DNA from 3 places in the Streptococcus pasteurianus genome. Region 3 is predicted to be linked to each of the others. Evidence: predicted binding sites of a transcription regulator. Region 3 holds the regulator's gene; each other region holds the start of a gene.
What was found. Region 3 encodes NrdR, which represses ribonucleotide reductase genes. Its sites were predicted from a motif close to ACACNATATATNGTGT; they were not measured.

Region 1: the regulator NrdR is predicted to act here: its motif matches at 10,181-10,196, upstream of nrdH (glutaredoxin-like protein NrdH).
Region 2: the regulator NrdR is predicted to act here: its motif matches at 4,947-4,962, upstream of E8M05_RS02640 (deoxynucleoside kinase).

Annotation. Positions count from the first base shown of each region.
Region 1 covers NZ_CP039457.1:621,032-632,172, reverse strand. Annotated here, with positions in the region: gene E8M05_RS11430 (acyl-CoA dehydratase activase-related protein) at 1-767, shown strand, start outside; gene E8M05_RS03470 (RidA family protein) at 837-1,217, opposite strand; gene E8M05_RS03465 (ElyC/SanA/YdcF family protein) at 1,289-2,083, opposite strand; gene E8M05_RS03460 (LacI family DNA-binding transcriptional regulator) at 2,122-3,045, opposite strand; gene E8M05_RS03455 (HAD family hydrolase) at 3,046-3,855, opposite strand; gene E8M05_RS03450 (putative ABC transporter permease) at 4,137-4,940, opposite strand; gene icd (NADP-dependent isocitrate dehydrogenase) at 5,020-6,195, opposite strand; gene E8M05_RS03440 (citrate synthase) at 6,224-7,342, opposite strand; gene acnA (aconitate hydratase AcnA) at 7,346-10,009, opposite strand; gene nrdH (glutaredoxin-like protein NrdH) at 10,295-10,522, shown strand; gene nrdE (class 1b ribonucleoside-diphosphate reductase subunit alpha) at 10,594-11,141, shown strand, end outside.
Region 2 covers NZ_CP039457.1:464,481-475,621, forward strand. Annotated here, with positions in the region: gene E8M05_RS02615 (DNA-binding protein) at 34-978, shown strand; gene rlmD (23S rRNA (uracil(1939)-C(5))-methyltransferase RlmD) at 978-2,330, shown strand; gene E8M05_RS02625 (GNAT family N-acetyltransferase) at 2,557-3,129, shown strand; tRNA gene E8M05_RS02630 (tRNA-Thr) at 3,256-3,326, shown strand; gene E8M05_RS11400 (nicotinamide mononucleotide transporter) at 3,371-3,577, opposite strand; gene E8M05_RS11405 (hypothetical protein) at 3,851-4,030, opposite strand; gene E8M05_RS02640 (deoxynucleoside kinase) at 4,077-4,715, opposite strand; gene E8M05_RS11410 (hypothetical protein) at 5,053-5,223, opposite strand; gene E8M05_RS11415 (hypothetical protein) at 5,254-5,463, opposite strand; gene E8M05_RS02650 (nucleoside phosphorylase) at 5,576-6,343, opposite strand; gene E8M05_RS02655 (DUF1912 family protein) at 6,559-6,813, shown strand; gene E8M05_RS02660 (helix-hairpin-helix domain-containing protein) at 6,815-7,120, shown strand; partial or broken gene E8M05_RS02665 (GNAT family N-acetyltransferase) at 7,372-7,950, shown strand; partial or broken gene E8M05_RS02670 (shikimate kinase) at 7,950-8,201, shown strand; gene E8M05_RS02675 (valine--tRNA ligase) at 8,226-10,877, shown strand; gene E8M05_RS02680 (SIR2 family protein) at 11,076-11,141, opposite strand, start outside.
Region 3 covers NZ_CP039457.1:1,739,517-1,750,657, forward strand. Annotated here, with positions in the region: gene der (ribosome biogenesis GTPase Der) at 1-785, opposite strand, end outside; gene dnaI (primosomal protein DnaI) at 940-1,842, opposite strand; gene E8M05_RS09110 (DnaD domain-containing protein) at 1,853-3,010, opposite strand; gene nrdR (transcriptional regulator NrdR) at 2,997-3,491, opposite strand; gene E8M05_RS09120 (HAMP domain-containing sensor histidine kinase) at 3,681-5,096, opposite strand; gene E8M05_RS09125 (response regulator transcription factor) at 5,165-5,857, opposite strand; gene E8M05_RS09130 (YceD family protein) at 6,102-6,638, opposite strand; gene htpX (zinc metalloprotease HtpX) at 6,777-7,676, opposite strand; gene E8M05_RS09140 (LemA family protein) at 7,803-8,351, opposite strand; gene rsmG (16S rRNA (guanine(527)-N(7))-methyltransferase RsmG) at 8,682-9,395, shown strand; gene E8M05_RS09150 (TrkH family potassium uptake protein) at 9,465-10,838, shown strand; gene ktrA (potassium uptake transporter gating subunit KtrA) at 10,850-11,141, shown strand, end outside.

The DNA.
Region 1 (11,141 bases), 1.0 Mb from region 3:
CCCTTTATGACAAATGGCTTGAAATTGCTCGTAAAAATGTGATGTCAGGTTCATATTTTGAATTTAATCATAACATGAAACGTATCATCAAAGAGTTTGATAGCCTTGAAACCGTTGATTTCGGACAAAAACCTCGTGTCGGTGTCGTTGGAGAAATCCTTGTCAAATACGCTCCAACAGCTAACAACGACATCGTTTCTATCATTGAAAATGAAGGCGGTGAAGCTGTTGTTCCTGACCTTATTGGTTTTATGAATTATTCACTTTTCAACCAAATTTGGAAAGCTGACGAGCTTAATATGAGCCAAAAAGCTAAACGCTTCGCTAAGCTTGGTATTGATGCCATTAATCTCCTTGAAAAACCAATGAATAAAGCCCTTGAAAAATCTGAACGCTTTGAAGGCATTGAGTCTATCTATGACATTGCCGAAGGTGCTTCTAAGATTATTTCAATTGGTAACCACACTGGTGAAGGTTGGTTCCTAACAGGTGAAATGATTGAATTGCTCAACAATGATGTTAAAAATATTGTCTGTCTCCAACCATTCGGTTGTTTACCAAACCACATCGTTGGTAAAGGTATGGTTAAAGAACTTCGTCGTCAATACAAGGCTGCTAATATTACTCCAATCGATTACGACCCAGGTTCATCAGAAGTTAACCAATTAAACCGCATTCGCTTGATGATGACAACTGCAAAAAAATGCAAAAAGCAACACTCACAAGCGCTAATTAACACAAAAAACTCCTGCTTAGCTTCTAACTAAGCGGGAGTTTCTTTGTTAGCGTAGGCAGAAATCAACTGCTACCAGTTCAAACTTAAGCCCAAAATAAAATTAGTCAAGATAAGCAATGACTTCGATTTCAACTTTGACGTCTTTTGGCAAACGAGCGACTTCTACTGCTGAACGTGCTGGAAAATCAGCCTTAAATGCCGTAGCGTAAACGTCGTTAAACGGTACAAAATCATTCATATCACTAAGGAAACAAGTTGTCTTAACCACATGGTCAAAATCTGTGCCTGCTTCCGCAAGAATAGCAGAAATATTTTTAAGAACTTGCTTAGTTTGTTCTTGAATAGTTGTTCCGATAATTTCACCAGTTTCAGGTGACAAAGGCACTTGACCTGAAGCAAATAGGAAATTACCAACGACCTTTCCTTGAACATAAGGTCCAATTGCCGCTGGTGCTTTATCTGTGTGAATTGTTTTTGCCATGATAAACTCCTTCTCTCAATTAAGTAGCTCTATTATAGCAAAATATTCTGAAAATTAAAACATTTTATAACTTATAAAACTGAGGAATATTTGGGATTGGCTTTTCTGATGTTATTGCCATAAATAGGTTTTAGAGCTTCAAAAGCAGCTACTACTCTATTAGGAATATCCACATGAGCTAGAAAATTCTTTCCATTTGGTCCATAACCTTGTTCATTATCTGTTAATCTTGGAATCTCACCCATTAATAAATTGATATAGCGGTCAACATCCCACATGCCATGAATCTTTGTTGCGTAGGTGAGTTTATCTTGATAATTCAGGTAAGCTCGATAAGCTGCGTAATTAATCACTACCGTATCTTTTGAAAGGTATTTTCGTAATGTTGCTTCCATACGATATTGCATAGTAGCATCTTGGCATAAAATGATACTCTGGTGGGCAATGCCTTTGTTCTTCATTAATTTGAGCAAATTCGTGATATTATTGCCACAGTTTGTTGATTTGGTTTCAAGATAGTCAGCTTGGATTTGATAAACAGTCAAAAGATATTGTTGAAAAAGTTCAGCTTCTGTCAAGCTATTTACGGCAATTAAGGGATATTCTTTGTGAATCTGCTCTTTCAAGGTAGCCGTTGTATGTCCTTCACCACCAACAATAATATAATGCTCTGCAATATCATCTTTGATAGCCTTAGCCAGTACATCACCGCCAGCAAGAATGCTACCGCCAAAAAGAACCATAACATCTACTTTTTCTATTCCATATTTTTCATGCAAGTTTTTCTGATTAAGTTCCTCAACATCTCTTTTGCCACAAAATTGACCAAGGATATTAAGATTTTCTGCAATTTTTTGATTTTCCATTGGCAAGTCTCCGAGAATTTTTCTGATTTCTTTTGACACTAACGTCGAATGAATTTTGACGGAATGGCAAGGGGATTATTTTCATCAGCCAAAATCTGACGTACTGCTAATTTTCCCAGTTCATAAGAATAATGCTCTACTGACGGAATCCCAAGTAACTCACTAATATGCTGATTTTCTTGCCCGATAATCAACGGCAAAGCTCTGCCATCATCCTTAAAAGCCTTGATAACACCATAAGCCATTTGATCCTCATTCGTCACAATTGCATCAAAATCCTGCGTAAGCTGTTTTGCCCAATTATAACCGTCTTGAAAATTAGAAATGCCACTAAAAACAGCTGAATTTTGATATTGCGGAAAATGTTCTAAAACAGAAACCATTGTCCGATAAGTCGCACTAGCTTCATCAGCTCTCGTAAAAAGATAGGCTGGTGATTTAATGCCCGTTTCAACTAAATAGGCATTAAGATCATTATAAGCTTGGTAGCGGTCAACATAGACTGATTTCAAAAAAGGATTGTCAATCGGCTCACATAAAAGAATGGGACCGTATTGTGCATAAGATGCAATGGTCTCTATCGGCAATTCACGTGACGTAAAGATAAGCCCGTCAAAAGCACGACCACGCAATTGTTCTAAATACTCACGTTCCGAAAGCTCATTGTAGCCCGAATGTAGTAAAAGCAAATTATGGTTTGTTTTCTTACTTTCATCTAGCATACCATTCAATAGCTGAGTGAAATAGGGATGACGATTGTGAGGAATAACAACCGCAATTTTATTAGTCTTTCCAGCACTCAATTCTTTTGCGACCAAATTTGGCGTATAATTAAGCTCTTTTATCACCGCTTGAATTTTTCGACGCACGTCATCTGACACATAAGGATGATTGTTAAGCACGCGTGACACCGTCGCTTTAGAATAACCCGTTCGTTCTGCAATATCTCTGATTGTTACCATTTAAACATTCCTCAAAAATTTATGAATTCCATAACCAACACCATTGCACTGGTTAACCAATGTGATAAATTTAGCTTGGGCAATCACATCTGGGCTAGCATTTGCCATTGCAATTGGAAAACTCGTCCGTTCAAACATTGGCAAATCATTGTGCCCATCGCCAAAAACCGCAGTTTCTCCCTCGCTCAAAGCTTCTTTTTGCATGATATAATCAATACCAGCTGACTTCTTAGCCGCCGCATGAGTGATTTCCAAATAATGATTTCCTGATTGCTGCACCGCAACCGTATCTATCCCTAATGATAGCACAAATTCTTGTAGATTTGTTAACGCTTTCTCATCAAAGACAATCATCATTAACTTATAAATCTCTTTTTTGGGTTTTAAGAAATGGCTGAGCAGCATTGTTCGTGTCGGCTTTTGTTGCGTAAGCTTCTGCTCAAAGAGAATTCCTTTGTCAATCTCATGACAATACCATTTATGCAAATCATAGTATGACAAACTGACCTCTGGAAATTTCTCATGAATCGCGCCAAGAAGAGTATGAACATCTCCTTTTGCTATTGGTTGACTGTGAATCGGAAGGATACGACCACCTTCAACAAGATAGATCAAACCACCATTAAAGCTAACTTGCGCACCCGTCAAATCTAATTTTTTAATCGCTGCCATCATTTCCATTGGAGCACGAGCTGATACCAAGGTCATCGGAATGCCAGCTGATTTAATCAGAGAAACATTTTCCTCTGAAACTGCGCCAGTATTGTCAAGAAGCGTTCCATCCATGTCTGAAAAAATACGTTTAATCATCTTTTTTACCTCGCTTGTTTGATTTGACTAAAGTATAATTTATGAAACGCGTTCCAGGTCAAGCTCTTTTTTAAAAGAATTTTTTTCATTTATTTTCAAATAGTTACAAAAAACTTTTTTCTCTTTATTAATCGTGTATAATCAGTAATGTAATTAGCTATTTGACTAGTCATTGTCAATTCTAAAAATACGTTTCCAACCTCATAGTAACTAAAACATTGACATGACGTAAAAAGCACCCTAGCGAGATGAATTCTCACCGTTAGGGTGCTTTTATTATCTTAATGATTGTTTTTCTCATTACGTTTTTCTTTTAAGGCAGCTGTTTGTTTGCGAATTTCGTTTAAGAATGGCGCTGTTGTTAATCGGAAATTCTTATAGTTTCTAAGCATACGACGTTGATTGAAACGGAATGGCTCGATTCCTTTTTCTCTCAAGGTTTCATTGATGTGAAGTCGTAAATTTTCCAAACGTTTGCTAAAGACTTCAGCTTGCTGTGTTAAATCACCAACTTCTGTTCGTACTGATTCGCGTAATTTTTCTTGCTCGGCACGAACGTATTTTTCAAAAGCAGTAGCAGCTTGTTGGAATTTCACCGTATCGACAACTGTCCAAATCAAATCTGCAGTCATCACAACAACAATACCTAATGCTAACCAATCATTCAGGTGATTAATTAGCCCCATCACTCCTGGTTGAATAAATTTAACGAGAACAACAATTCCAAATCCCCAGAAAAGTGATATCCGCGGTGCAATACGTCCCTGAATATTACCAAACTCCTGACTGTAGTCCCATAATTTCATATGAAAGACCGTTTCTAGCAACCAACCTGCAACATATTCAAATGCTGTTGCTACAAGCAAACCACTCAAGAACAGCCATAAAATATTGCTCTGAAACGGCTCTGTCGCTAGTAAAACCGTTGTCACTGCAAAGCCATAAACTGGACAATACGGTCCCACTAAAAAACCACGATAAGCAAACTTCTTATCCTTAATCGAACAATAAACCGTCTCCCAAAGCCAGCCTACAAACGAATAAATAAAAAACAAAAAGATAATGTCTGCCAATGAATATGTCATAAAACTCCAACCTTCTAAAATTCAAACTATTTTCATTATATCAAAAAACCTAGAACAAGACGTGTTCTAGGTTATTGTTTTACAAATTTTCAATAAGCTTTGCTGCAAATCCACTTGTTGAGCAAGCTACTTTTTCTTGCGCCAAATCAGCTGTAAATTGACCTTGTGCAAATGTTTTTTCAATCGCTGCTGTGATTAAACTAGCTACTTCTGTCCAACCAATGTAATCAAACAACATGCAACCAGACAAAAGAACAGAGCATGGATTGGCAATGTCTTTACCAGCAATATCTGGTGCAGTTCCGTGTGTTGCTTCAAAAATAGCGTGACCTGTTAAATAGTTGATATTGGCACCTGGTGAGATTCCAATACCACCAACTTGGGCAGCAAGGGCATCACTAGCATAGTCACCATTGAGGTTTGTCAAAGCCACAACATCAAATTTTTCAGGATTAAGCAAAATTTGTTGCAAGAAATTATCAGCAATAATGTCATTAATCACCAATTTTCCGCTGGCTAATTCATCAGCGTATTCACGTTTTGCAAGGTCATAACCCCAGCTACGGAAGCCACCTTCTGTGAACTTTTGAATATTTCCTTTGTGAACAAGAGTGACTTTAGTCAAATTATTAGCAAGAGCGTATTCAATCGCAGAGCGAATCAAACGTTCACTACCTTCTTGTGAGATTGGTTTGATTCCGATACTACTTGTTTCAGGAAAACGAATCTTGCTGACAGACATTTCAGTTTGCAAGAAATCAATGACTTTTTTCACTTCTTCTGTGCCAGCATTCCACTCGATACCTGCATAAATATCTTCCGTATTTTCACGGAAAATAGTAATGCTTGTTTTTTCTGGTTCTTTAAGTGGGCTTTCAATCCCTTTAAAATAACGAACAGGACGCACACAAGCGTATAAATCCAATTCTTGACGAAGGGCAACATTTAGTGAACGAATTCCACCACCAACTGGTGTTTCTAGTGGACCTTTGATAGCGACCAAATCTTCTTTAATCGTTTCAAGAGTTGCTTCTGGTAACCATTCTCCTGTTGCTTCATGCGCTTTTTTACCAGCTAAAAGCTCAAACCATTCAATTTTTTTCTGACCTTGGTAAGCTTTATCAATCGCTGCATCAAAGACAGCACGCGCATTTTTCCAAATGTCACGTCCAACACCATCCCCTTCAATAAAAGGAATAATTGGATTGTTAGAAACAGTCAAGTGACCATTTTCTAAAATGATTTTATCTGCCATTTTTCTCGTTTTTCCTTTCTAAGGCTTTTTAGCGTTCTTCAAGTGGTGTGTATTTCAAACCGAGCTCTCCAGTATAATGAGAACGTGGTCGAATCAATTTGTTATTTTTTTGTTGTTCTTGAATATGAGCAATCCAGCCTGATACACGGCTCATTGCAAAAATAAGGGTAAAAATCGAGCTATCAATACCAAGAACATGGTAAACTGTTGCCGAATAGAAATCGACATTTGGGATAAGCCCTTTAGTGTGTTTCATGTAATCTTCAATTTCACGTGACAAGTTGAACCACACTTCGTTTTCAGTACCTTCGGTAAGAGCTTGTGCCATTTCACGCAAATATTTTTCACGTGGGTCTTGTGTTTTATAAACACGGTGACCAAAGCCCATGATTTTTTCTTGCGAATCCAATTTTTCTTTCAAATACGCTTTGGTATCACCCATTTCACGAATTTCAGTTAACATGTCAAAGACACGTTCATTAGCACCACCGTGAAGTGGTCCTTTAAGCGTACCAATTGCAGTTGTCACACAAGAATAAATATCAGCCAATGTTGACGCACAAACACGCGCTGCGAATGTTGACGCATTTAATTCATGGTCAGCGTGTAAAACCAAGGCACGATTTAAAGCTTTCACTTGCAATGGTGTTGGTTCTTCGCCGTTTAACATATAAAGGAAATTCGCTGCAAATCCTAAATCTTCACGTGGGGCAACTGGTGTTTTCCCGTCACGTAAACGCGCAAAAATTGCAATAATAGTTGGCATTTTAGCCATTAATTGAATAGATTGTTCATATGTTGCTTCTTCAGAACTATCTTCAGCATTGACATTATACACACCAAGCAAACTAACTGTTGAACGAAGCACGCTCATTGGGTGCAAATGGCTGCGCGACTGAATCATAATGCATTGTTCAACCGCATCGCTGATAGCATAATTTTCACGAAGTTCTTTCACAAAACTACCAAGCTCTGCTCTATTTGGCAAATGCAAATTCCAAAGAAGGTAAATCACTTCTTCAAAACTAGCATCGTTATCCATTAATTCAGAAATATTATAACCTGCGTAGGATAAATTGTCATCAATAATTGAACTAATATAGGTATTACAAGCTATTAAATCTTTTAATCCGCTTCCTCCTGTCATAGATTACGCTTCCTCCAATTTCTTTCTAACAACCATTGGTAAGATACCGCCGTTTTTATAGTAACGAATGTCAGCGTCGGCATCAAAACGTAGCATGGCTTTAAAGTGTTTTTCACCTGAGTCATCACGAGCTACAACATCAATAATATCGTGAATACCAGGATTTTCTGAAAGATTAATATCGTATGTTTCAAGACCAGTTAAACCAAGGCTTTCTGCTGTATCACCTTCTAAGAATTGCAATGGTAGTACACCCATCATGACAAGATTTGAGCGGTGAATACGTTCAAAACTTTCAGCCAAAACAGCTTTAACCCCAAGAAGGTTAGAACCTTTGGCAGCCCAGTCGCGACTAGATCCCATACCATAATCTTTACCTGCAATGACTAAAGTATCGACATTATCTTCTTTATAATGCATAGCAGCGTCATAAATTGGCATGATTTCGCCGTTGTATTTTGTGTAACCGCCAATTTTACCGTCCGCTAATTGGTTTTGGATACGAATATTGGCAAATGTTCCACGCATCATGACTTCGTGATTACCACGACGGCTACCATATGAGTTGAAGTCAACGTAATCAACACCACGATTATCTAAATACTTAGCAGCTGGGCTATTTTTAGCAATATTACCAGCAGGTGAAATGTGGTCAGTTGTCACACTATCACCAAATTTGGCTAATGGCTTAAGATTTCTCAATGGCTTAATTGCTAAATCATCACCTAGCTTGTCAAAATATGGTGGATTTTGAATATAAGTTGACGATTCATTCCAACGGTAAATCTTACTTTCTTCTGTTGGAATTTGATTCCATTTTTCACTGTCTGTAAAGACATGTTCATATTCTTGTTCGAACAATTCACGTGTCACGTATTTATTGACATATTCTGCCACTTCATCATTGGTTGGCATGATGTCTTTAAGATAAACAGGTGCATTATTTTGATCAAAACCAAGTGGTTCTGTTGTTAAATCAATATTTGTATTTCCAGCAAGTGCATATGCCACAACAAGTGGTGGGCTAGCAAGAAAGTTTGCTTTGACAAGCGGATTGACACGTCCTTCAAAGTTACGATTACCTGATAAAACAGCAGATACTAACAAGTCTGTCTCTGTAATAGCTTCTGCCACTTCTGGACGAAGGCTACCTGAGTTACCGATACATGTCGTACAACCATAACCGACAATGTTAAAGCCAAGTGTATCTAAGTAAGTTTGCAAACCAGAATTACGTAGGTAACCTGTAACCACCTTAGACCCTGGAGCAAGTGATGTTTTAACTGTTGGAGCTACGCGCAAGCCACGTTCAACAGCATTTTTCGCAAGCAAACCAGCTGACATCAAGACGTAAGGGTTTGAGGTATTTGTACATGATGTGATAGCTGCGATAGCCACATGTCCTGTTTGAATCTTAATATCTTGGTCATCAAAATGAACGGTTGCTTTTTTATTGATTTCATCAGCTGTCAAACCAAAGCCTTGAACACCAGCTTCACGAACTAAGCTTTCTTGGAAAGTTTGTTTGGCTTGTGTCAAATCAATCAAATCTTGTGGACGTTTTGGTCCAGAAATACTTGGTGAAATTGTTGATAAATCAATTTCAACGACTTTAGTGTATTCCGCTTGATGCTCTGGGTCGTAAAAAAGATTATTGTGTTTGACATATTCTTTTGTTAAAGCAATATGGTCTTCTTTACGGTTTGTTAAACGCATATAATTGAGCGTTTCATCATCAATTGGGAAATAGCCGCAAGTTGCACCGTATTCTGGTGCCATATTGGCAACGGTGGCACGTTCGGCAAGGCTAAGATTTGATAAACCATCACCAAAATATTCAACGAATTTACCAACAACTTTTTCTTGACGAAGAACTTGTGTCACTTTAAGAGCTAAATCGGTAGCGGTGGCAATTTTAGGAAGTTTACCTGTCAAACGAACACCGATAACTTCTGGAACTGGAAAGAACGATGCTTCACCAAGCATTGCTGCTTCTGCTTCGATACCTCCGACACCCCAACCAAGGACACCAATACCGTTAATCATTGTTGTGTGACTATCAGTACCAAACATTGAGTCTGGATAAAGCATGCCTTCTTTTTCAATGACAACATCACTAAGGAATTCAATGTTAACTTGGTGAATGATACCAGTTGCAGGTGGCACCGCACGGTAGTTATCAAACGATTTTTCTGCCCATTTCAAAAATTCATAGCGTTCATTGTTACGTTTAAATTCAAGGTTAATATTATCTTCTAAAGCTGTGTCACAGCCAAAGAAATCGACTTGGACACTGTGATCAATAACCAAATCAACTGGAATGTCTGGATTAATAAGTTCAGCATCTCCACCATTGGTAACAATGGCATCACGCATTGATGCAAGGTCAACAACAACAGGAACGCCTGTAAAATCTTGTAAGATGACACGACTTGGTTTGAACGGAACTTCTCCGCCTGTTTTTTTAGGATTGTAAGTTGCTAAATTTTCAATGTGATTTTTTGTAACATCTACACCGTCATACTTTCTGAGTAAACTTTCAAGTAATATACGAATAGTGTAAGGGATTTTCTTGATATCTCCTCCATAATGTGAAACCGCTTCTTCAAGATTAAAATACGAATACTCACTATCTTTTAAGGAAAACTTTGATAAAAATTCTGTCATGTACAACCCCCGAAATATAATAAATTTTTTTAATTATACAGCTTTCAGAATATTTAGTCAAGTACAACCTATAATATCGTGTTAGGTTTTATGACATATCATATAATATAAAACTTTAGCATTTCTAAAAAGCTTGATTTTACAATATTTTGTGTGTTATATCATTTTTAAATACTACATATTGTGTTTTTTCGAGAGATTTTTCTTGCTTTTTTGACTAATTTTGGTTATTCTAAATTAGCATTGAGTTTCCCATAAGGAAATATTTTTTAGGAGGATGCCCTAATGGCTAATAAAATCACAATTTTTTCAAAAAATAACTGTATGCAGTGTAAAATGACAAAAAAACTCTTGGATAAAGAGGGAGCTGATTACCAAGAAATCAACATCGACGAACGTCCTGAGATGATTGATTATGTAAAAGACCTTGGCTTCTCTGCTGCGCCAGTCATTAAAGCAGGTGACATTATTTTTTCTGGCTTTCAACCTGCAAAATTAAAAGAAATTATCTAAACCTTCTATATTAAATTAAAATTAGAAAGGAGTTACCACACTTCAATTAATGAGCGTTGGTATCTTACTTTATGAGTCTTAAAAATCTCGGCGATGTTTCTTATTTTCGCCTTAATAATGAAATTAACCGTCCTGTGAATGGACAAATTCCCCTGAATAAAGATAAAGAAGCCCTTAAAGCTTTCTTTCGTGAAAATGTCATTCCATATTCAATGACTTTTGACACGATTATCGATAAAATCAACTATTTGATTGATAATGATTATATCGAGTCAGAATTTATCAACAAGTATACGCCAGATTTTATTGAGACTGTGGCTAAGGATTTGCAAGCACAAGGCTTTCGTTTTAAATCTTTCATGGCCGCCTATAAGTTTTATCAGCAATATGCTTTAAAGACAAATGACGGTAAACATTATCTGGAAAGCATTGAAGACCGTATTCTTTTTAATGCCCTTTATTTTGCTGACGGTAATGAAGAATTGGCACGTGATTTGGCAACTGAAATGATTCATCAACGCTATCAGCCTGCTACACCTTCCTTTTTAAATGCTGGTCGTAGTCGCCGTGGTGAATTTGTCTCTTGTTTTCTCATTTCAGTAACTGACGACATGAATTC
Region 2 (11,141 bases), 870 kb from region 3:
AGAATTAAAGTGTAGAGATGGGAGGGTGAGATGATGAAAGGTGATAAGAATAAAATAATTGATTGGGAGACAATTCTTCAGAAAAAAGAGCTTTCTGAGTTAGCAGGGGAAGATTTTTGGGATTTGGATGATTTCATGTTTGACGATGATGTGCTTGATTTTGCTGGCAAAAGAGATGAACAAGTTGTACCTAGAGATGTTCGGTTATCGGATGATTTGTATTTTGATATCAAGGCTCTTGAAAAGATGCTCGATTCTTTGGCTGGGAATTCTGAACAAATGTCTTTTGCTTTTTTTAGTGAAAAATTGAGATTAGCATCGCTTTATAAGGTAAATGGACTTTATCAAAAGGCTTTAACACAGTTTGAGGAGTTAAATAAATGTGATGAAAATGGTGACCATGGTTGTCATTATGAAATTGTGTCACTTTATATTTTGATGTCGGATTATGCATCAGCTAAGGCTTTTTGTGAGAATTGTGTTTCTTATGAACATGATTATTTGCTACAAACGCTTCTTTTGATTGGTGCGATTCTTGCGGATGATGATTTTACTGCTCATGAATTGCTCAAACGATTATTTGATGAAGTTGAGGGATTTGAGGACTTTTGTTTACGTTCGGATTTGTCATTGAGCAAGATCTTGGCAGAAGATAATTCTGGTTTAAAACTTGAGTATGCTGGAAATGATATTGAGGTTGTTTATGCGGCGTTTCGTCTTGTTTTGCCGTTGCTGGAGAGAGCAGCAAGTTATCTTTCGGGGTATTTGAGCAGTTATTGTTTGGATACGGTAATGGATATACTGTTGGATGAGCTTGATTTTTTGACGACAGCGCAGCTTGATGTCTTTGAAGAAAATGGTATTTATAGCATCAATGATTTCAAGGTATGGTCTGAAGAAGAGATTTTGGATTTGCCGAAAATTGGAAAAGTTACGATAGAAAATTTAAAAGATATAGGAGTCATATTTAGTCACTAATGAATTTAAAAGTAAAGCAAAAAATTCCTTTGAAAATTAAGCGTATGGGAATCAATGGTGAAGGGATTGGATTTTATAAGAAAACCTTGGTGTTTGTCCCAGGGGCTTTAAAGGGTGAGGATATTTTTTGTCAGATTACAGTGGTTAAACGTAATTTTGCACAAGCAAGACTGATAACCATTAATAAAAAATCGAAATTTCGTGTGGAGCCTGCGTGTCCGATTTATCGAAAATGTGGTGGTTGTCAAATCATGCATCTTCGTTATGATAAGCAGTTAGAGTTTAAGGATGATGTGATTGCTCAGTCGTTGACAAAATTTAAGCCTGCTGGCTACGAGAATTATGATATTCGCCATACGCTTGGTATGGAGGTGCCATATCATTATCGTGCCAAGTTGCAATTTCAAACACGTTCATTTAAAGGAAGTGTAAAATCTGGTCTTTTTGAAGAAGGTAGTCATCGTTTGGTTGATATTAGAGATTGCTTGGTGCAAGATGAATTGACGCAAGCGATTATTAATCGTGTGACTGAACTTTTAGAAAAGCACCACATTCCAATTTACGATGAACGTAAAATTACTGGGGTGCGTACGGTTATGATTCGTAAAGCTATTGCGACTAATCAAGTGCAGCTGATTTTTATCACTAGTCGAGATGTTTTTTTAGCCCCTGTCATTAAGCAATTAACGGCTGAATTTAATATGATTAAAGGAATTGCTGTTAATGTTAACCGTTCTAAATCAAGTGAAATTTATGGTGAAAAAACTGAAGTTATCTGGGGAAATGCTGATATTTCCGAGGAAGTTTTAGATTATCAATTTTTGCTTTCGCCACGAGCTTTTTACCAGTTGAATCCACAGCAAACAGAAGTGTTGTATGGCCAAGCTGTTGCAGCGCTTGATGTTTCAGAAAATGACCATGTTATTGATGCTTATTGTGGTGTTGGGACAATTGGTTTTGCATTTGCAGCTAAGGTGAAGAGCGTTCGCGGTATGGATATTATTCCAGAGGCGATTGCTGATGCCAAGAAAAATGCGCAGCGTATGGGCTTTGAGAATACTCACTACGAAGCTGGGCGCGCAGAGGATATTATTCCTAAGTGGTACAAGGAAGGTTATCGTGCAGATGCTTTGATTGTTGACCCACCACGTACGGGAATTGATGATAAGCTTTTGGATACTATTTTGAAATATCAGCCTGCTAAAATGGTTTATGTGTCATGTAATACCGCAACGTTAGCTCGAGATTTGGTCAAGTTGAGTAAAGTTTACGACGTTCATTACATTCAGTCGGTGGATATGTTTCCGCATACCGCACGGACAGAAGCGGTAGTGAAATTAGTGCGTAAGTGATTTCTGTTTTAGGCAAAAAACTGAAAATATCTATTGGATAAATTCACATATAGCAAATATGGACAGAAGCAATAACAAGTTGATGCGTGATTGGTTATTCGAACAGAGTAAATAACGTTTTAAGAGTAGAAAATAGCTAACGAAAGGTGTCGCTTTATTTTTGACAGTAAAGGATTTTCTCGATATACTGGTGAAAAATTACGTTCGAGAGGGTATTTTGGGAAATATGACAGTTATCATTCGTTTGGCTCGTTTAGAGGATGCCAAAGATTTACTTGCTATTTATCGTTATTATGTTGAAAAGACGGCTATTACTTTTGAGTATGAGGTGCCAAGTTTAGAGGAATTTCAGAAACGAATGCGCTCTATTATGGCTTTTTATCCGTATTTGGTAGCAGAAGAGGCAGGGCAGATTTTGGGTTATGCTTACGCGTCATCTTTTCATCCAAGAGCTGCTTATGCTTGGTCGGCTGAGGCAACGGTGTATTTGGACAAGGCTGTGCGTGGAAAAGGTGTAGGACGTCAAATTTACCGTGCTTTGGAAGAATACTTGATAAAAATGGGAATTTTGAATCTCAATGCTTGCATTGCTTCAACTGAGACAGAAGATGCTTATTTGACAAATGGCAGTGAAAAATTCCACCGTGCCCTTGGTTACCAGTTAGTCGGAAAATTTCACCAGTCTGGCTATAAATTTAATCATTGGTATGATATGATTTGGATGGAAAAAATGTTAGGTGAGCACGATAACCATGTAAAACCTGTCAAATCAATTCATGAAGTTATACAAAAAGCTTAACTCATATTCTGAGTTAAACTTTTATTTATAAACATGAAATGCAGGTTTAGTGGAGTAGTTTGATAAGAATGAATTTGATAACTTTTTCTTGCTAGGAAAGTGATTTCATGTTACTATAAGTAGGTAGCCGCTATAGTTAAATGGTATAATAGAGCAATGGTAATGCTCCGTTCCGAGTTCAATTCTCGGTGGCGGCAAAGATAGTTTGGAAGCCTCGCTTGAGGCTTTTTTTAGTGAAAATTTAAGCTTGTCCTTTGCCTTTCTTCCAAATCATAATCCCAACCAATCCTTGAGCAAACATGCTGAGGTAGCTGAAAGCGACGATTTGGTTTCCAATGGAAATAAATAGCATAAAACTAAGAAAGTCAACCAAAAGCCAAATGTAGTAGCCATCAAGGTGCCCTTTTACTTGTCGTTGTTGAGCAGTGAATGATAGTCCGTTTGTCAAAGCATCGAGGACAATTTTTTATCCACCCATCCAGTAAGACAGAAAGCCAAGTCCAATTGTCCAAAAGAAGATAGCGAGAAAAACGTCTTTGGCTCCGAATTTTTTATCGACAACAAGTTTACCATTATCATTACAGCGTTTTTTCTAACTGTAATGCCTGACAAATTCGGTTACGAGATAATAAAAACTTATAAACATATCACCGTAAATGCCTTGCATCCTAGCAACTAAAATCCCAGCGATGTTTTGAATCCCATTTGCCTTAAAGGTGGGCTACCATTGGAGCGCCAAAGTCCATGTTCCGATAAAGCCAAAGATTGACATGATAATTGAGAGAGTATTTAAGGCGGTAAAATCACCTGTGACTAGTGTCGGTAACATGCCATAGAGGGTAAAGCTAAGTGATGCCAGAAAAGCGATAATGACAAACAGTTTTTCTTTAGTGTATTCCATGCAAGGTTGAAAGAATTTTTAAGTGATAATTATTTTTCAAAAAATGTTAATCTCCAATTCCAATTGATTTCATTTCTTGACGGATCATTTGATAAACTTTTGCCCAGTCCTCCGATTTTGTAACATCGATATGGTCGGTGTTGATTTTCATTTTAGGACTGTATTGGTAGTTTTCATACCAGCTGTTGTAGTGTGTGTGAAGGAGTTTGTAGTAATCAGTGAGCCCATTAGCATTATCAGGCTGTTCAAAATCACGTCCACGTTTTTTGATGTTGTTCATGATGTGGTCAAAACTGCCTTCGAGGTAAATGAGCAAATCAGGGGATTTTTTAGGAAGTCCGTCAATCTCCTCCATCATGTTATCTAACAATTCTAGGTAAATCTTATATTCTTGTTCGCTGATACTGCCTTGAAGGGTATTGATATACGTAAAGAGAGCGTCTTCGTAGATGGAACGGTCTAAGACATTATTATCAGTATAATAAGCTTTTTTAATGGCTTTAAAGCGTTTATTTAGAAAATAAATCTGCAAAGCAAAGCCGTATTTTTCAGGGTCTTCATAATATTTATCTAAAATAGGGTTGTTATCAACAGGTTCGAAGAAAGCTGTTGTGCCTAATTCTTTGGCTAAAAGAGAAGTGTAGGTAGTTTTTCCAACTCCTATCATTCCTGCTAGAATAATCACGATGGTAATGCACCTCCAATATGCTAATGTAAGTGAGAATAGTTATGGAAATAGATTTGAGCATCTATTTAGAAAATGGTAGTAAATGTTTGGTGGGAGTTACGGTATTGTGGAAATAAGAAGATAGCCTCCTTCCTCTAAGTATTATCTATGTAGTGGGTAGTGGCAAGAAATCATTCTTGTTGAAACTGCATATTAAACACAATATCTTGTACTCTGTATAAAATCTTAGCACTATATTTTGTGTTTTGCAAGACTTGAAAATTATTATTTTTGTACTATACTGGTTACTTTTATTTGAACGGATAGCTTGAACAAAATAACAAAAAGCCTCCTGCTAGGTTACCATAAAGGTAATATCAGGATGCTTTTTATTGAGAAATCCTGTTGGAATTGTTCCAAGTTGGTGGAAGACTAATTTTGGATAGAGGGTAAGTGCAACATGGTTTGATTTGACAACGGCATTGAACTGAAGAATTCTAAATCTTAATTTTTTGGCAGTCGTCATAGAACGTCGGACGAGTTTTTCACCGATATGTTATCCACTAAAATGACTATCAACAGCGTAGCTGGTGTTGCAAATATGTCCACAACGTCCCACATTATTTAAGTGAAGAATATACAGACCGACAATTTGTCCAGTATCTGCTTGGTAGGCAACGCCTGTGTAAGTTTGGGCTTTGAAAAAGGCTTTTCCTGTCTCAAGAGTTAAGGTTTCAGTTTGTGGAAAGGCTACTCCGTCGGTCACGACTTGATTCTAAATCGCAATGGCTTGAGCGGTATCTTCATCAGTAAATGATTTAAATTTAATCTCCATGTTTCTTCTCTTTTCGAAAAAAATTATCACTATTATAATGATGTTAACGGAATAATTCAACGGCAAAACTTAAAGCAATGTTTGCAATACGGTCTTTGGTTTCAAGGTCAGCATCGTTAGCCAAAGTTCGAGGTTCCCAAGCTTCGGCATCTAGATTGTCAGCCGAATAAAAGAATTGAAAATGATTAATCTTGCGGAAGTTGGCAAATGCGGCAATCGCAGAGCATTCCATATCAACGGCGATAGCACCTTGTGTCTTTCGATTTGCCGTCTTTTGATGGGTTTCACGGTAAATGCCGTCAGTTGTCCAAACTTTTCCTTCTGTATAGGAGATATTTTGCGCGTCAAGAAACTGTTTAAACTGTTTGCGATAGGTGTGATTGAGCGCAATTTCACTTGCTGACGGAGCGTAGTGATAGCTTGTGCCTTCGTCGCGAATAGCGCTTGTAGGAATGATGATTGAGGTTTCTTTGATATTGCTATCTAGGACACCACACGTGCCAAAAACAAGGATATTTTCAGCACCCATAGCAATAATATCCTCTAAAATAGCAACACAGCCACTTGCCCCAACATAGGAGTTGAAAAAAGCAATTTTTTGACCCTGAAAATTTAGCTCATAGATTGGAATTTCCAAATTTGCGACACTTGTTTTTGCGATTTCACGGTGAGGAAATTCAGCTAAGATTCGTGCGAAAGTTCCTCTTGCAAAACAGGTTACAGCGGTTTTGGGAAAATCTGGCAAAGCTTGGATGACATCTTCTGGGTTAATAATCGCCGTTTGCTGATGGTCAAATTGTGATAAAATCATGCCAACACATCCTCCTTGAATTTCAAAAGATTTTTAATATTTTACTTAAAAACTCTGGAAAAAACAAGATGATTCACTAAAAAATAGTTTTTTCAGAAAATTTCCCTGTAAAAAGAAATGATTCGTGGAAATCATGTTACAAATCCTTTACAAACTTCTCTTTTTGCCTATGTTTGTGTTATAATATGACCTAGGAAATCAGACGAGAGGTGTTTATGACTTACGAACAAGAATTTTTAAAAGAATTTGAAGCTTGGGTAGATTCACAAATCGCAATCAACGAAATGGCGATGGAAGCTAGTCGTAAGATTGTGGAAGAAGACAAGGATGAACGCGCAGCTGATGCCTACATCCGTTATGAAAGTAAGTTAGATGCTTACAAATTTATCCAAGGCAAATTTGCTAATTATAAAGCCGGAAAAGGTTTCCACGAATTACCAGATAATCTTTTAGGGGAGAGAAATTACTAAAATGGCAAAGAAAAAGAATCGAAAAAAAGAGTACTTATTGAAATTGAAACGCGCAGGCATTATCAAAGCAGCTGCTAAAGTAGCTACTAATGTTGTTTCAAAAGCGACTCTTAGTTTGGAAGAATTTTCAGCGATTTCTGCCGTAGAGGGCATTCGACCAAAACTTATTGAAACACTTTATAATGAAGGGATTAAATCAGTTTCCGATTTCAAAAACTTTACTGAAAAAGACGTTTTGGCCTTTAAAGGAGTTGGTCCAGCAACTGTTAATAAATTGAAAGAAAATGGTGTAGCTTTCAAAGCTTAATCTATTTGCGTTAGCTGACTAAATCTGTTAAAATAAAAACATTCAGAGGTGTCTTAAAAAACATTTGTTACAGAGAGCGGTGTGGTTGAGAAATCCGTACAAATATTAAGACTGGTTGCTGAACGTTGTAACTGAATAATCAAGTTGCGAGTGCTAGTCACTCGAATGTGGGTGGTACCGCGGATTTATAAAAAGTTCGTCCCTGTCGAAAGACAGGGGCGATTTTTTACCACCAAAATGGTAGAGAACTTATGATTAAAATTTGGGGTCAGATTAAGGAAAGTAAACTTCCTGATATTGAGACAGAACGGCTATATTTGCGTCAACGTCTGATTTCAGATGCTGATGATATTTTTGCTTATGCGAGATTGCCAGAAGTGACTTGGCCAGCTGGTTTTCCACCTGCAGAAAGTGTGGAAGCAGAGGCATATTATCTTGAAAACATTATGCCAAAGTGCTGGCTTGAGCAGAAGATGCCGTTTGGTTATGGTATTTGCTTAAAAGGGACAAATAAAGTCATTGGTTTGGTTGATTTTAATAAGCGCCATGCTGATGATGTTCTTGAAATGGGCTATCTGCTTCATCCAGATTATTGGGGTCAAGGGCTCGTGCCAGAAGCTGCGCGTGCGCTGTTGAAAGTTGGATTTACCCTACTCAATCTCCACAAAATTGAAATTGAATGTTATGGTTACAACAAAGCAAGCCAACGTATTGCTGAAAAACTAGGTTTCACCCTCGAAGCTTGAATCCGCGACCGCAAAGACGCACAAGGAAAACGTTGTGACCTGTTGCGCTATGGATTGTTGAAAAATGAGTGGGAGGGTAGATGATGAATCTTGTTATTATTGGTGCACAAGCTTCAGGTAAGATGACGATTGGTCAAGAAATTGAAAAGATGACCAATATGACTTTGTTTCATAATCATGATAGCATTGATTTTGTTAGGCGTTTTATGGAATATGGGTCTATCTCAACTGAACTCATTCGGAAAATTAGAATGAATTTTTTTGAAGCTTTTGCTCAGAGCAATAAACCTCTTATTTTTACTGTTGTGATTGATTTTAATGATTCAAATGATATTGAAAAAATGTAGAAAGGACACATTATGTCAAAAGAACTTTCACCAAAATATAACCCAGCTGAGGTTGAGGCTGGGCGTTATCAAAAATGGTTAGATGAGGATGTTTTCAAGCCTTCTGGCGATAAGAAAGCTCATCCGTATTCTATCGTTATTCCACCACCAAACGTAACTGGTAAACTTCACCTTGGTCACGCTTGGGATACTACTTTGCAAGATATTATTATCCGTCAAAAACGTATGCAAGGTTTTGATACTTTATGGCTTCCTGGTATGGACCATGCGGGGATTGCAACACAGGCAAAAGTTGAGGCACGTCTTGCTGAAGGTGGTATCTCACGTTACGACCTTGGTCGTGAAAAATTCCTTGATAAAGTCTGGGAATGGAAAGATGAATATGCATCAACAATCAAACAACAATGGGGTAAAATGGGTATCTCTGTTGACTACTCACGTGAACGTTTCACTCTTGATGAAGGATTGTCAAAAGCGGTTCGTAAAGTCTTTGTTGAACTTTATAAAAAAGGTTGGATTTATCGTGGTGAATTTATCATCAACTGGGATCCAAAAGCTCGTACAGCCCTTTCTGATATCGAAGTTATCCACAAAGATGTCGAAGGTGCTTTCTACCACATGAACTACATGTTGGAAGATGGTTCACGTAGCCTTGAAGTTGCCACAACTCGTCCTGAAACAATGTTCGGTGACGTAGCCGTTGCGGTTAACCCAAATGATGACCGTTACAAAGATTTGATTGGTCAAAATGTTATCCTTCCAATCGTTAACAAAGCTATTCCAATCGTCGGTGATGAACACGCTGACCCAGAATTTGGTACTGGTGTGGTTAAAATCACTCCAGCACACGACCCTAATGACTTCTTAGTTGGTCAGCGTCATAACTTGCCACAAATCAACGTCATGAATGATGACGGTACAATGAACGAACTTGCTGGTGAATTTGCTGGTATGGACCGCTTTGAAGCTCGAAAAGCTGTCGTTAAAAAATTGGAAGAAATCGGTGCGCTTGTTGAAATCGAAAAAATGGTTCATAGCGTTGGTCACTCAGAACGTACTGGTGTGCCAGTTGAGCCACGTTTGTCAACACAATGGTTCGTTAAAATGGATCAATTGGCTAAAAATGCTATTGCTAACCAAGACACTGATGACGAAGTAAAATTCTACCCACCACGTTTCAACGATACTTTCCTTCAATGGATGGAAAACGTTCACGACTGGGTTATTTCTCGTCAATTATGGTGGGGTCACCAAATCCCTGCATGGTACAATGCTGAAGGTGAAATGTACGTTGGTGAAGAAGCTCCAGAAGGTGACGGATGGACTCAAGACGAAGACGTTCTTGATACTTGGTTTAGTTCAGCCTTATGGCCATTCTCAACAATGGGTTGGCCTGACACAGAAGCAGAAGACTTCAAGCGTTACTTCCCAACATCTACATTGGTAACTGGTTATGATATCATCTTCTTCTGGGTGTCACGTATGATTTTCCAATCATTGGAATTCACAGGACGCCGTCCATTTGAAAACGTGCTTATCCACGGTCTTATTCGTGACGAGCAAGGACGTAAAATGTCTAAATCACTTGGTAACGGTATTGATCCAATGGATGTTATCGAGAAATACGGTGCTGACGCGCTTCGTTGGTTCTTATCAAATGGTTCTGCACCAGGTCAAGACGTTCGTTTCTCTTACGAAAAAATGGACGCTGCTTGGAACTTCATTAACAAAATCTGGAACATTTCTCGTTACATTTTGATGAACAATGAAGACCTTACGCTTGACCAAGCTAGCGCAAATGTTGACAAAGTTGTTGCTGGTACGGCTGGTAACGTAACTGACCGCTGGATTCTTCACAACTTGAATGAAACAATTGCCAAAGTTACTGAAAACTTTGATAAATTTGAATTTGGTGTAGCTGGTCACATCCTTTACAACTTCATCTGGGATGAATTTGCTGACTGGTACGTTGAATTGACTAAAGAAGTGCTTTATAGCGACAACGAAGACGAAAAAGTTATCACTCGTTCAGTTCTTCTTTACACACTTGATAAGATTCTTCGTTTGCTTCACCCAATCATGCCATTTGTTACTGAAGAAATCTTTGAACAAATTTCTGAAGGTTCAATTGTAACTGCTGAATACCCAACAGTTAATCCAGCATTTGAAAATGAAGCTGCGCACAAAGGTGTTGAAAGCCTTAAAGACCTTATCCGTGCTGTCCGTAACGCACGTAGCGAGGTGAATGTTGCTCCAAGTAAACCAATCACACTTCTTGTGAAAACAAGCGATAAAGAATTGGAAGACTTCTTTAACAGCAATGTGAATTATATCAAGCGCTTCACAAATCCTGAAAAACTAGAAATTTCTTCTGACATTGAAGCACCAGAATTGGGAATGTCTAGCGTTATCACAGGCGCTGAAATCTTCTTGCCACTTGCTGACCTTCTTAACGTTGAAGAAGAATTGGCACGTCTTGACAAAGAACTTGCTAAATGGCAAAAAGAATTGGACATGGTGGCACGCAAACTCGGCAACGAAAAATTCGTCGCTAACGCTAAACCAGAAGTTGTCCAAAAAGAACGCGACAAACAAGTCGATTACCAAGCCAAATACGACGCAACAGTCGCTCGTATCGAAGACATGAAAAAATTGGTGAAATAAATTAAGCTTTCTACAAGGATTCGTTAAGATTGCCTTAAGTAAGGAAATCTATACTATAAAAAATCCTAGTTAACTTTCTTTTTCACAGATAACTACTTTTCAAAGAGTATCACAATCAAAAAGCACCCCACCTCAACTGTAAGTTGAAGTGGGGTGCTTTTTGGAATCCAAGCATGAAAATTAGATAATATTTCTAATCTATTTGGTATAATTTCCAATTTTTCTTTTGAGTTCTTCCCATTCAGGGGGAGATAGTAATTCTTG
Region 3 (11,141 bases):
AGAACGATGTCTGAACGATCAATGGCACGCATTGAACGCATTACTGAATATTTTTCAGTATTTTCATAAACCTTACCAGATTTACGCATACCTGCGGTGTCAATCATTGTGTATTCTTGACCGTCGCTGTCCGTAAAGTTTGTGTCGATAGCATCACGTGTTGTCCCTGCAATTGGGCTTGCAATCACACGTTCTTCACCAAGAATCGCATTAATCAAACTTGATTTACCAACGTTTGGACGACCAATCAAACTGAATTTGATAATATCTGGATTTTCGTCCTCTTCCTCAACAGGCAGATTTTCAACGATAGCATCCAAGACATCCCCTGTACCAATACCGTGAACAGATGATACTGGATATGGGTCCCCAAGACCAAGTGAGTAAAAGTCATAAATATCACTACGCATTTCAGGGTTGTCAACTTTATTGACCACTAAAATCACTGGTTTATTAGTACGATACAAGATTTTTGAAACATATTCATCAGCATCTGTAACGCCTTCTTTTCCTGAAACCACAAACACGATAACATCTGCTTCAGTCATCGCAATGTCAGCTTGGTGTTTGATTTGTTCCATAAATGGTGCATCAACGTCATCAATACCACCAGTATCAATCAATGAAAACTTGCGGTTAAGCCATTCACCCGTTGTGTAAATGCGGTCACGTGTAACACCTTCGACATCTTCCACAATTGAAATGCGCTCACCGGCAATACGGTTAAACAAAGTCGATTTTCCAACATTTGGACGCCCGACAATAGCAACTGTAGGTAAAGCCATAATTCTTCTAGTACCAGCTTCGTTAAAACAGTCTAAACTATTTTAAGTGGATTTTTTTCCACACGAAAGACATTTTGATTTCTCAAGAATCCCTTTGTCGAATTTATTCCTTTCAAATTCTTTTATCTATTTTATCACTTTTAATGATTTACGATTAGCGACGATTATCACCTTGTAAATGAATTTCACGAGCCAAATAACGAATACGTTCCATGACACGCTTGGCTTGCCATGTTTCATCACCTGAACGTGATGCCGCAAAATGTTCTTCAAGTCCTTTAACATCAAGATTTGATGTAAAGAATGTCAAGAGATTTTCTTGCATGCGGTATTGTAAAATAACCTGCAAAACATCATCACGAATCCATGGGCTTTGTTGCTCTGCCCCAATATCATCAAGAACTAAAATTTCAGATTGTTTGATTTGGTCAATTTGCTCTTTCACCGTTCCTGTATTGATAGCATTTTTAATATCAACACAGAAAGTCGGAAAATGAAGCAAGGTCGTTGACTTGCCGTACTTGGCAGATAAACGATTTGCTAGATAAGCCATCAAATAAGACTTCCCAACACCAAAATTTCCAAAAACGTAAAGCCCTTTTTGAGTTCCAGTCTCAAGATTTTTTTGGTAATCGTTCAAATAATTGTAAATTTCAATACGATTTGGGTCTCCTAAATCAAGATCATCTGTTGAAATGTGTTTGAGACTAGCTGGCAAACCAATCAAAGTCACACGATTTTTAATATCTTGACGTTTTTTAGCCTCGACTAACTCGCGTGTTTCCAAATAAATGACATCTGCATAGCCCTCATTCATGCTAAGAGCAGGCTTGTAACCTTTAGCAATATAGGATTTATCCTGATTTTGAAATTTTTCACGCTCCACCATGAATTGATTAAACTTAGGTAAGCTACGGTTAATTTGCTTCTGAGTCAAGCCATTTGACGTGATAAAATCAGCAATTTCCTTATCTGCTAAAATAACTTGGGTCAATTCATTAAGGTCTGTGTGACTTTGGCGAAGCTGTTTAGCCAAGGTTTGTCCGATTTTTTCCATCATTCGCTCCTTAATCTTCTAACATGCTACGTTTGAGTTCTTCCAATTTTGCCTTTTCTTCAGCAGTAGCAACGTGCTTGTATTCTTTTGCTGTCCATTCAGGGACATTGCTTTTAGCAACCTTTGCTTGTGTTTTACGGTCTTTATTGCGTTGGGTAAAGCTACGCATTTTCAAAACAGCAGCTTCAGCAGTCGTAATATTTTGATAGGCAAAATCATTTGCTACCTTCATAATGTAAGGTTTATTGAGATTAGCTGACTGTGTTTTACTTAAAGTATAAAGCACCATAACGTTAATTACTTCATCTAAAAAGCTCATGTTGGCTAATTCTTCCAATAATTTTCGCTCACTCTCGGTAACTACTGCACGACGTGGTGCTTTGATTTTCTCCAAAAATTCTCTTGCATTAGCTTGCTTAGCTTCACGAATAATCACTTGTTCCTTGGCATCAAATTGCTCTTTGCTTTGATCTTGTGATGTCGTATTTTTTTGTTGTTCCAACTGAACAGTCATTCGTTGTGGTGAAATTTTACCATTAATAGCCGTGCTTTTTGCCAAATGATAGGTATCAAACCAATTCATTGTGTATTGGTCAGCAAGGCTGTAAATCGAAACAACATCTGCTTTTTCATCTTTAAATTGCAGGCCATCACGCAACATCAAACGCTCAAAGCTATCCAAATCAAAATGATTTTTTGACACATTTGCTTTTGGCTTTGGTGTCCCCTCTGCTGAAAAAATATCCGAGAATTTTTTGGAAATATCTCTAGCCTCTTGCGGAATTTTAATATCCAATTCCGCCACTGCAACATCTCCAATTTCCTGCTCTAACAAACGACGATAGATAGGATTGCTAAGAAAAGTTTCACGATTCAAAGCTGGCTGTAATTTTAAAACATAAGCATCACGTGTTTGGTACAAAACAAGCAAATCAACAGCAGTCAAAATTGCAAAAGCTTCTTCCGCCTGATGCATGCTTAATTGCAAATGATTGAGAATCTCACTAAATTTATGACGTTTAACACCATTATCAAAAAATGCCAATAAATAATCGTAAAGCAAAACCGCGTGATTTCCAATCACTGGGTGATACAACTGGCTAAGACTATCAGAATCTAATAAAACCTTATTATTTTTGATATAAGAAAACTCATCAATCGGTCTCATTTAAATTACTTCTTTTCTTCTTACTATGAACTCGTTTGGTAATTTGTTGTAGAAGTTCTTCAATCTCATCAACGTCCTTAAACGATTTGTAAACAGAGGCAAAACGCACATAAGTGATCTCATCAAGTTCAGCTAATTCATCCATGACAAGGTTACCAATGGCTGTACTCGGAACCTCACCCTCGTACTCACTACGAACTTTTTGCTCGATACGTGAGACAACTTGTTCAATATCATCGCTTGATACTGGACGTTTTTGAGCACTTTGGAAAATACCATTTAAAATCTTTTCACGAGAAAATTGTTCACGCGTTCCATCTTTTTTTATGACTAGTAAGGGCAATTCTTCAACACGTTCAAAAGTCGTGAAACGTGTATGACAATTTTCACATTCGCGACGACGTCTAATGGTATTTCCGTCCTCAGCTTGGCGACTATCAATAACACTTGATTTATTATAATTACATTTTGGACAACGCATGCAAACACCCCATTTTACCAATTAATTTAATACTTTATTCTAACATAAAATCAATCATTAGGAAAGTAATACCAGTTTGACCATATCAGCCAAAACTTTTCCCATTTTTTAAACCTTGTCCCTTTTCTAATAAAAAATTGACCGTTCAATTATGCTTTATTAGAAAAACGAACAGACCGAGAGAAAAACTCAGTCTGTTTTATCTTGTTTTGCCTTAATTATCGGAATAACCAATGTAAACTCCGTGCCTTCATCAACAACACTATTAACGCTAACATTGATCTCATAAGCATTAACAATCTGCTTAAGAATAGCTAAACCAATCCCAAGACCTCCTTGTGTCGAAACACAATTACGTGATTTATCTGTTCGATAAAAACGTTCAAAAATATATTTTAGGTCTTCCTGAGAAATACCTTCTCCTTCATCCTGAACTTTGATAATAGCATCATCTCCTTGGACGTCCAAAGTCACATGTATTATTTTACTTCCAGAAGAATATTTTACGCCATTATCAATTAAAATCAAAATTGCCTGTTCGAAATGATTTTTGTAAATTTCTGCAAAGACACATTCTTCCACACTTGTTGAAAATTGAAAATTAAAATCTGGGTGCAAAATACGGAAATTTCCCAAAACAAATTCAATTGATTTTTTCAAATCTGTTTTTTCACCTTTGTGTAAATCAAAACTTCCCTGAACACGAACCATATCTAGCATTTCATTAACCATAATGGACATTCGATCCGTTTCATGATAAGCAGCATCTAAACTTTCTTCAAGAATATGTTGGTCTTCTTTCCCCCAACGTTTCAGTAAACCAAGATGTCCTTTAATAACTGCAATCGGTGTTCGTAATTCATGACTAACATCACTAACAAAACGCGCTTGTCTTTTAGTATACCCTTCAATTTGGTCTAGCATTTTATCAAAGTTAGCAGAAATTTCTTCAATTTCATCTCCAGAATGAATAGCACTACGGACAGTCAAATCACCAGGGGTTTCGGCAATATTACTAACAACTCCTTGAAATTCTTCCAACGGACGTAAAAAGCGTTTTGTCGAAGAGAAAAGAACATGTGAAATTAACCCCATCTCAGCCAACTCTGTAATCAAAAGGATTGCTACAAGACAATATCGCATCCGATAGTAGGAGCTAAAGTGTTGAAAAAGCGTCACATAGCCAATAACTTCTTTTGTGTTTTTGGAGTAAACTTTCGCCGTTGAATAGTAACCTGTAAAAGCAGGTGCACGGTAGATTTTTATCTTGCCAACTGTACCTGTTTTAAAATTTGCAACTGACTTATCAGTCGTTAAAACTAATTGCTTATCCTTGTTAAAAATGGCGACATCTTGATTATCAGAAGTCAAATCATCAATACCACCACTTTTATCTAGGATATATTGGGTACCATCTTCCTCAACAAGTGACCTCGTAGCATTATATTCATCCAACAGCTCCAAAAGATTATCAACTGTCAGTGCACTTTCTTGAGACAAAAAATCTCTCACTACTTCGGCACCTTGCTCAACATCGTAACGTTCTCGTGCTAAAAAGATTTGGGTAGTCCCAAAGTAAACGATTAGATTAAAAATAGTTAACACAAGGAGAATCCGAAGCAAAGAGAAAATCGATATTTTTCTAGATAAAGACTTTTCTTCCCATTTTATCATTATTTTTCTCGAATAATGTAGCCCATTCCACGAACTGTTTGAATGTAAGATTCTTTACCTGGAATATCGACTTTTCCGCGAAGGTAACGAATGTAAACATCAACAACATTTGTCTCAATATCAGTATCATATCTCCAAACATTGGCTAACAGTTCTTCACGTGTCATTACACGATTAACATTCGACAAAAGAACACTTAACAAATCGTACTCACGTTTTGTAAGCGAAATTTCATCATCACCTCGAACCGCTGAACGATTTTGAGGATTTAAGCGTAGACCAAGCAATCCTTCTTTTCCTTGATTACCCTGTTCTCGTTTAAATTCAACATCTTGCCGACGAAAAACGGCACGAACACGAGCCAAGAGTTCTTCAATTGCAAATGGTTTGACAATATAGTCGTCTGCACCACGATCAAGCCCAGCAACAATATCCATAATAGAGTCGCGAGCTGTCATCATAATAATAGAAGTTTCTTTTTCCAATCGAAGACGACGCGTAATTTCAAATCCATCCATATCTGGAAGCATTAAATCAAGCAAAATCAAGTCAAAATCATCATCAAGAGCTGTTTGAAGCCCTAAACGCCCGTTTGTTTCTACAACTACTGAATAACCTTCATGTTGTAATTCCAAAGACACAAAGCGTGCAAGATTTTTTTCATCTTCAATAATTAAAATCTTTTTACTCATTGTCACCAACCTTTTATTATTTTATTATTCTAAAAATTATAAAATCTCTATTTTGCTAAAGTATACACTCTTATACAGAGCGCCTCCTTTGTTTATTGATTAAAAAAATATTATAGCATTATTGCTGATTTGTTATAATATCATCAAAGCAAATATTAAAGATAAGTATACTATAACACTTTAAAAGTATATCAAAGTGTTAACAATAATTCAAGAATACTTTATTTTTTTAATAAAAATATTATCAATCTTCAAACAATCCATTTAAAGCAGAAAACGGACTATTTTCTTTTTTCTTCTTATTCTGCAGGGCATTATATTGTTCTTCTGTCAAAACTGACCAGCTATTTCCTGATGGCATTGTGTCAGAATTTTGTTCTTCTTCGCTTAAAACTTGCATTGGAATCGTTAATAAAATATTATCAATAGCACTCTCTTCTAAATCAATATAATCTTCTTCAAGTACTAAGACAAGATTTTCTCTAACAAGATCTTCTTTTGCATGAATATCCGCTGCGTCAATAAAAATTTCTGAGACTTCTTCAACTTGATGTACATCTACAGGCAACATTGAGCGACTTGATGGTAACGTAATCGTATAATCAAGTGTATAATTTAACAGATATAAGCCATCATCGTAGGAAATAGTTCCTTGTACAAAAATCTCTTTAACATCTAGCACATCTTTAGTACGTTCTATTAATTTTTCTTTAATTTCTAAAACAGAATTAAAACTAATTCCATCTGAATTCTTTTTTATTTCCGAAATTGAAAACATCATTATTACCTCTTTTAAAATTTCTTTACTATTATACCAACTTTTTACAGTATTGTCTGTACATATTACTACCAATAATAAAGCTTATTGAATAACGTAGCAACAAAAAACTTCACACAAGCGTGTGAAGGAGAAAAATACTTACATTTGACGAAGACGTTCAATACGATCCGAAATAGATGGATGTGTATTGAACAATGATGTTGTTCTTTCTTCTTTTTTGATAGGGTCATTAATATAGAGTGCCGCACTTGCTTCATCAACAGGATGATGCATTGGAGAAGATTGCTCCAGTTTTTGAAGTGCTTTAATCATTCCTTCAGGGTTGCGAGTGAGTTCAACAGAACTGGCATCAGCAAGGTATTCACGTTGCCGTGAAATCGCTAATTGAACAAGAGTTGCAGCAAGTGGTGCTAAAATTAACGATAAAATCGAAAAGAGAAGCATCAAAATACCAAGACCACCCTCATCACGGTTATTTGATTGGCGACGACTGTTCCCACCAAACCACATCATGCGACTACCAATACTGGCAATCAAAGTCACTGCGCTGGCTAAGGCGACAGCAATGGTAGAAATGCGGATATCGTAATTACGAATATGACTAACTTCGTGTCCGATAACACCTTCCAATTCTTCACGATTCATCACAGCTAACAATCCTGTGGTGGCTGCGACGGCAGCATTTTCAGGACTCGAACCTGTCGCAAACGCATTTAAAGAATCATCTTCAACGATAAACACGCGCGGCATTGGAATTTGTGCCACCATTGCCATATCTTCTACAATATGATAAAGTTCTGGGGCTTCTTCCTCGCTGACTTCACGCGCATTGTTCATTGACATGACAACATTTGTAGATTGAAAAATCATACTAGCAGCATAGATTCCACCAATGATTAAGGCGATAACCACACCGAATTCTAGGCTATCTAACCAAAGATAGCCTACTGCGGCACCAATAGCTGACAAAATCAAGAAGAAAACAAGAATCAAAACAACCGTTCTTCGCTTGTTACTAGAAATTTGATCGTATAACATGATTTTATTAAGAAAATAGAAAGTCTCTTTGAGTTGTTAAAGTCACCAACCATTTCAAGAGACCTTCCATTTTATTCCTTTCTTTATTAAAGGTTGCTTTAAAACAACTTCTCAAAACACCATTTTTTAAAAGTCAAATGATACTTTTGGTGTTTCTTTTTCATCTTCAGGTGTTTCCAAGAATTGGCTTGGTTTAAAGCCAAACATACCTGCGATGATATTACTTGGGAAAGTTTCTAATTTAACATTATAATTTGCTGTTGTTGTATTGAACAACTGACGTGAATAAGAAATTTTGTTTTCTGTATTTGTCAATTCATCTTGCAACTTGATAAAGCTGTTATTAGCTTTAAGTTCAGGATAATTTTCAGCAACAGCAATCAAGCTTGAGAGTTGTTTGGTAAGAGCATTTGACGCGTGCATTGCTTCTGCTGGTGTTTCTGCTTGAGCAACTTGACTGCGCAATTCTGTAATCTTAGCAAATGTTTTTTCTTCATAAGCTGCGTAGCCTTTTACAGTCTCAATCAAATTCGGAATGAGGTCATTACGACGTTTGAGTTGCACATCAATTTGACTCCAAGATTCCTTAGTTTGCATACGACTTTTAACAAGACCATTATAGACAGCAATAATCCAAACTACTAAAACAATAATAGCGATAATAACAAAAATCATAAATTCCTCCTTGGGTATGACATACCCTTCCAAAATCAGTTGCTTTTTGTAACCTACCGCTACACAAAAGCTTTTGATAAACTACTAAAATAAATAGATAAAAATATACTTTCTAGGCTTATTATATCAGTTTTCTTTTAATTCTTAAAGTGATTACATAAGAAGCTGGGGGAAAATTAGTTTTTCGGATGTTATAACTATTTCTAAGAATGTTATTGGATGGGATTTTATGGTAAAATAAGATGACATATATTGGAATTGAAAGGATATTAAAGAAAGTTGTGGTGGTTTGTGTTTTGCAGGCTGCTAATGCTTTCTTTACTGATAATCATGACACCTGAAGAATTTTATAAGAAACTTAGTCAACAAGGTTTTGAGTTGACAGATACACAAAAAAAGCAATTTGAACGTTATTTTGAGCTTTTGGTTGAATGGAATCAAAAGATTAATTTGACGGCTATTACGGATGAAGAGGGGGTTTATTTGAAACATTTTTATGATTCTATTGCTCCCGTTCTTCAAGGAAAAATAACAAATCAAGCGATTTGTTTGCTAGATATTGGAGCTGGAGCCGGTTTTCCAAGTATTCCTATCAAGATTTTATGCCCTGATATTGATGTTACTATCATTGATTCGCTAAATAAGCGTATTAATTTTCTTAATTTATTGGCAGATGAACTTGGCTTAGAGGGCGTTCATTTTTACCATGGACGTGCTGAAGATTTTGGTCAAGATAAGCATTTCCGCGCAAGCTATGATATTGTAACAGCACGAGCTGTTGCTCGTCTCCAAGTATTGACCGAATTGACAATCCCATTTTTAAAAGTTGGTGGGCAATTAATTGCTCTTAAAGCTTCTGCTGCCGAAGAAGAATTGGCAGATGCCAAAAATGCCATGACAATTCTTTTTTCAAAACTCATAGACAATTATCATTATGAATTGCCAAATGGCGATAGTCGCCAAATCACAATTCTTGAAAAGAAAAAAGAAACACCAAATAAATACCCACGTAAGGCTGGGATGCCAAATAAAAAACCTCTTTAATATGTTATGAGCCGTAAGGCTCTTTTAGAAGGCTTTGAAAACCGTTTTGGAGTTTAGGAGGAATACTCTTTGAATAGCATTTTTAAATCTTTAACAAGTACGCGACGGTTAACGTTTAGTTTTGTCATCGTCATTTTTATTGGGAGTTTGTTACTCTCACTCCCGATAGTTCACTATGCCGATGCTCCTAGCACTACTTACCTTGACCACTTGTTCAATGTGGTTTCAATGGTTTGTGTGACGGGATTATCAGTCGTTCCTGTCGCAAGTGTTTATAATGGACTCGGTCAAGTGATTGCAATGTGTCTCATGCAAATTGGTGGACTAGGATTGGTTACTTTAATTGCAATCAGTACCTACCTTTTACGTCGTCGCATGAATTTATCAGAGCAGAGTTTGCTGCAATCAGCGCTTAGCTATGACAATAACAATGACCTTAGACATTACCTTTTTAATGCTTACAAAATCACTTTTATTATTGAGTCCTTGGTTGCTATTGTATTGCTCTTTGATTTTATTCCACGTTTTGGCTTGGGGCACGGTATTTTTAATGCTATTTTTCTTGCTGTCTCTGCCTTTTGTAATGCTGGGTTTGATAATTTTGGCGATGCTAGCCTTAAACAATTCGCTCTAAAGCCCTTGGTTAATCTGGCGGTTACCACTGCAATCATATCTGGCGGAATCGGGTTTGCTGTTTGGATGGATTTAAAAAAAGCTATCAAACACTTTATCAAAGACAAACCTTATCGCTTCTCTGCATTTTCTCGCTCATTAAGCAATCAGACACGTTTAGTGCTTGCTACAACGGGAATACTTTTACTGCTTGGAACAGCATTGACGTGGCTAATTGAATTTAAAAATGCTAAGACAATTGGGCACTACACCTTTTTTCAACAGATCATGGTCTGCTTTTTCCAATCAGTAACCATGCGGACGGCTGGATTTGCAACGATTTCTTATCTTGATACGCATTCAGCAACGAATGTTCTTTATATGATTCAAATGATTATCGGTGGTGCTCCTGGTGGTACGGCTGGCGGTGTTAAAGTGACAACAGTTGCAATTGCCTTCTTGCTTTTCAAATCCGAACTTGCAGGGCAAAATGAGGTCACTTTCCGCCACCGTGTTATTGCCAATAAAGCTATAAAACAAACACTTACCGTGTTAATCTTTTTCTTTACTATTTTAACTATCGGCTATCTGTTACTTTTGGAATTCGAACCACTTCATGACCCATTAGCTCTGCTGTTTGAAGCCATTTCTGCGATTGCTACGGTCGGAGTTTCCATGGATTTAACGCCTAAATTATCGCAAGCAGGGCGATTTGTCATCATGACACTTATGTTTATCGGACGTGTTGGACCGATTACTGTACTACTTAGTCTTTTGCAAAAGAAGGAAAAAGATATTCGCTACGCACAAACAAATATTAATGTTGGTTAGAGGAAATTATTATGACAAAAAAGATTTTTGGAGTTCTTGGATTAGGAATTTTTGGACGTACTGTTGTTGAAGAATTAAATAAATTCGAGCAAGAGGTCATTGCTTTAGATAGATATGAAAATCTCGTTCAAAATGTGGCTGATATGGCAACTAAGGCAGCTGTTGGTGATATGACAGATATTGAATTTTTAAAAGCCGTCGGCATTGCGCAATGTGATGTTGTCGTAATTGCAACTGGAAACACCCTGGAATCTTCAGTTCTTGCCATTATGCACTGTAAAAAATTAGGGGTAAAAACTATTC